Regions from separate parts of the Motilibacter aurantiacus genome, predicted to be linked through region 2. Evidence: riboswitches for the same ligand, from Rfam matches in the RefSeq annotation. Region 2 holds a riboswitch; the other holds the start of a gene.
What was found. Region 2 has a riboswitch for cyclic di-AMP ahead of G9H72_RS16915 (C40 family peptidase). Riboswitches for the same ligand answer to the same signal wherever they lie in the genome.

Region 1 (2,193 bases), on a different contig from region 2:
GCGGCGAAGCGGGCCTCGGCCGCCACCTGCTCGCGCAGCGTCTCGTCGGTCTCGCTGCGCAGCTCCGCGCGGACGGACAGCCAGGCCACGGTCGAGACGAGGAGCACCGCGCCGGCGACGACCAGCGCGACGATCCCGGCCAGCCGGGCCCGCAGCCCCGGGTGCCGCCAGCGGGCGACACGGCGGCGCAGGCCCGCGGGCAGCCGTCCCCACAGCTCCCGCAGCGTCCCGGTCACCCCGAGGTCGCCTCGCGCAGGGCGTAGCCGACGCCGCGCACCGTCTGCAGGATGCGCGGCTCGCCCTCGGCCTCGAGCTTGCGGCGCAGGTAGCCCACGTAGACCTCGAGGCTGTTGGACGTGGTGCCGAAGTCGTAGCCCCAGACCCGCTCGAGCAGGACCGTGCGGGTCAGCACCTGGCGCGGGTGGCGGAGGAAGACCTCGAGCAGCGAGAACTCGGTCCTGGTCAGCTCCAGCAGGCGCTCGCCCCGGCGTACCTCGTAGGACACCGGGTCCATCGACAGGTCCGCGAACCGCAGCACGTCGTCCTCACCGGGGCCCTCTCCTGGGGCCGACAGCCGGGCGCGGCGCAGCAGCGCGCGGACACGGGCGAGGAGCTCCTCGAGCGCGAACGGCTTGAGCAGGTAGTCGTCCGCGCCGGCGTCCAGCCCGGCGACCCGGTCGCCCACGCCGTCGCGCGCGGTCAGCATGAGCACGGGCGTCGTGTCGCCGGCCGCGCGGAGCCGCCGGCAGGCCTCGAGCCCGTCCATGCGCGGCATCATCACGTCGAGCACGACCGCGTCCGCCGGCGACGCCTCCAGCTGGGCGAGGGCCTGGACGCCGTCGGCGGCGGTCTCGACCTCGTAGCCCTCGAACCGCAGGCTGCGCGCCAGCGCGTCGCGCACGGCGGGCTCGTCCTCGACGACCAGCACCTTCACGGTTCCAGGAGTAGCAGCCACGGCTGAGGACCGGCTGAGAGCGTGATGCGACGCACAGGGCCGAGACTAGGCCTCGGCTCAGGTCCCTCGCATACGGTGTCGAGGCAGAGATCGACGGTCGCAAGGCCGTCCACGCACCGGCTACGCCGAGTCCTGCCCCGCCGGTGCGACGACGTCTACTCCGACGTGGGGCAGGAGCGGGGGACCCACTCCTTCGCGAGACCGCCGGACGGCAGCAGCCGCCCGGCTCGGGGTGAAGCCGCAGCAGCGGCCGGGGCACTTCCGGTCCCGAACCCGACAGCTCACCTCGCAGGCGTGCTGGAAGGGCTCTTCTCTTGTCGTACGCCGCCACCGGCGGCGCGCGCGCTCTGTCGCGCCGCGCTGCCGTGACCTCCGCTGCCCGTCTCTCCCTCCGCCTCGGCGCGCTGCTGGTCGCGCTGCTCGGCGCCCTGCTCGTCGCCCCGGCGGCGCCGGCCTCGGCCACCGTGCCCGACGCCGCCGTCACGCCGGCGGGCCGCTCGGCCAAGACCCCCGCCGCCCGCGCCGCCGCCGTCCGCGCGGCCAAGGTGAAGACGGTCCTGACCACGGCCGCCGCACTGCGTGGCCGCCCCTACCGGTACGGCGCGACCGGCCCGCGCGCGTTCGACTGCTCCGGCTACGTCGGCTACGTCATGAAGCGCGTGGGCAAGTCGCTGCCCCGCACCTCGCGCGGCCAGTACGCCGCCTCCAGGAAGATCAACCGGTCCGCGATGAAGCCCGGTGACCTGGTGTTCTTCAAGCACGGCTCCCGCGTCTACCACGTGGCCGTGTACGCCGGCGGCGGCCGCATCTGGCACGCTCGCCAGCCCGGCCAGGGCGTGGCCCTCACCCGGATCACCGCGTCGAGCTGGGCCGCCGGCCGCGTCCTCTGACCGACAGCGTCGACGGCCCCGCACTCGATCGTGTGCGGGGCCGTCGTGCGTCCTCCGTTTCAGTGAAGCGAACTGTGCAGCTTCAGCTTCAGCGAACGACCTCGTAGTAGAGCGTGTAGTCGGCGGTCCAGGCGGCGAAGCGCGCCTCCTGCAGGCCCTGGCCGATGTTGTCCGCGCTGACCGCGAACTCGCCCAGGAAGTCGTCGTTGTCGAAGAAGCCGGCGTCCGCGTCGTAGAGCTTGACCCGGGTGGTGTTGCTGCCGGACTTCGTGACGTTGATGGTCACGCCCTGGCGGTCGTTGAGGCTGCCGGCCCACACCTTGCTGCCGTTGACCGTGATGTACGGCT
Region 2 (2,193 bases):
GCCGACGCGCCGCCCGCACGGCGGAGCTGGCCGGTCTGCAGGCCGAGGTCGAGCCGCGGCTGGCCGAGTGGGACTACGGCGACTACGAGGGCCGGCGGACCGTCGACATCGTGGCCGAGCGGGGCAGCTGGTCCCTCTGGGAGGACGGCGTGCCCGGCGGGGAGACCGCCGAGCAGGTCGGTGACCGGCTCGACGCAGTGCTGGAGCGCGCCCGCCCCGTCCTGGACGGAGGCAAGGACGTCTGCCTCGTCGCCCACGGGCACTCGCTGCGGGTCGTGGCCGCGCGCTGGCTCGGCCTGCGGCCGCAGGACGGGAAGTACTTCCGGCTCGACACGGCCACGCTCTCCCAGCTCGGCCGGGAGCACGGACGGCCGGTCCTGCAGGCGTGGAACGTGCCGTCCACCATGCCCGAGGCACTCCCCTAGAGCGGCGTCCTGCCGCTGCCGGCGCGAACGGCGCGGCCCGGGCTCCGCAGGGTCTCTGCGGGGCCCGGGCCGGGGTGCCTGGGAGTGCTACGGGGTCAGGCGACGCGCCCGTAGGAGACGCTCGAGCTCCAGGCCTTGTTCTTGCCGACCGGGCGGCTCGGGTTGCTCGCCTCGAACCAGTAGCCGCCGCCGGCGTAGATCGCGACGTGGCTGGTGCGGCCGCCCTTGCTGACGAAGACCAGGTCGCCGGGGCGGACCGCCGAGCGGCTGATCTTGGTGACCCGCTGCTTGATCGCGCCGGACGAGTGCGGCAGCGAGACGCCGAGCTTGCCGAAGACGTAGCTGACCAGCCCGGAGCAGTCGAAGCCGCGGGGCGACATCCCGCCGTAGCGGTAGGGGGCCCCGGCGTACTTGCGGGCCTCGGCGAGCACCAGGTTGCCGAACCCGACGGTACCGGGCTTGAGCAGGCTCGCGGTGCGGCTGGCCTTGGGCTTGCGGTAGGGCACGCCCAGCGCGGACCAGGTCTTCGCGTCCACGATGCCGGTCTGCTTCAGGCCGGCGACAGCCTGGAGGCGCTTGACCGCGCGCACGGTGGCGGTGCCGTAGACGCCCGAGGGCTTGACGCCCAGCCGGCGCTGCACCCACAACACCGAGCCGCCGCGCGTGCTCTTGCCGACGGTCGGGTGCGCCATCACGACGGGAGTCTTGGTCGGCGCGTTGACGAGCAGCTTCGCCGCCGCGGCACGGCCACTGACGGCCTTGGTCTCCTTGGCCGCGGCCTTCGGCGCGGTGGCGGCGGAGGCCGAGGTGGCCAGCGGGGCGGCCAGGGTGGCGACCGCGACAGCGGGCACTACGGCGAAACGAGCAGCGGTGGCGGCTCGCGAGCCGGCCTGGCTCGGACGGCGGTGCAGGCCGGGTCGGCGAGCAACGTCGGGCAGCACGGCGGCATGCGACAAGGAAGGATCCTTCTCCGACGCCTGCGAGGTGAGCTGTCGGGTTCGGGTTGGGAAGATCACCCGGCCGTGAAGATTCACGGCTTCACCCCAAGGGCACTCTGGGTCAGAGCGCCCGCATCACGTGGGTCCCCCGCTCCTGCCAAACGGTGTGTCGACCACCGAGCCGTCACGCGGGGCAGGACTCGGCGTCCGCGTGAGGCTGACCCTGCCGGTTGGCGGGGGCAGGAGAAAGTTACGGGACGGTCACGCGCGCCGTCTAGCGCTGGCCGAAAGTGTTGACAGGTGGCCCGCGTCACAGCGACGTGTGGATAGTGCGCGACGACTAGATGACGCTGGGACGAACGCGCCGTCATGCCACCGCAACACTCCGCGGCCCCAGGACGACGACACGCCCCCGCCGGGAGGCGGGCGTGTCCGGTGGGCGGCTCGAAGCGTGACGAGGCGCGCGAGGACCCGGCGCGGGACGAGGGGGGAGAGCGTCAGGCCTCCGCGCCCGACTCCGGCATGGCGGCCACCTCGGCCAGGCCGTGGGCCTCGAGCCCCTCGCCCTCACCGTCGGCCGGCCCGTGCCCGTCCGGGCCGGGCGCGACGAAGACGTGCGCCGCCACCGCGTCCGGCAGCTCCGTCGCCTCGCCGCCGGAGCCGACCAGCACGGCGGAGGACACCCGCCGGACGGTCACGACCGAGCCGGGGCGCACGCCCGTGCGGCGCAGCGTGGCGAGCGCCTCGGCGTCGGTCTGCACCGGCTCGCCGATTCGGCGCACGACGACGGACCGGGACTCCCCCGGGCGGGCCGCCGACGGCAGCGGCAC

Region 1: linked by a shared signal. The riboswitch ahead of G9H72_RS19675 (C40 family peptidase) and the one ahead of G9H72_RS16915 (C40 family peptidase) in region 2 are both predicted to bind cyclic di-AMP.

Annotation. Positions count from the first base shown of each region.
Region 1 is NZ_JAANNO010000019.1:35,403-37,595, forward strand. Features, by position in the region: gene G9H72_RS23260 (sensor histidine kinase) at 1-236, opposite strand, end outside; gene G9H72_RS19670 (response regulator transcription factor) at 233-934, opposite strand; cyclic di-AMP (ydaO/yuaA leader) riboswitch at 1,098-1,265, shown strand; gene G9H72_RS19675 (C40 family peptidase) at 1,270-1,845, shown strand; gene G9H72_RS19680 (hypothetical protein) at 1,934-2,193, opposite strand, start outside.
Region 2 is NZ_JAANNO010000011.1:71,119-73,311, reverse strand. Features, by position in the region: gene G9H72_RS16920 (histidine phosphatase family protein) at 1-425, shown strand, start outside; gene G9H72_RS16915 (C40 family peptidase) at 521-1,276, opposite strand; cyclic di-AMP (ydaO/yuaA leader) riboswitch at 1,385-1,540, opposite strand; gene G9H72_RS16910 (metal-dependent transcriptional regulator) at 1,861-2,193, opposite strand, start outside.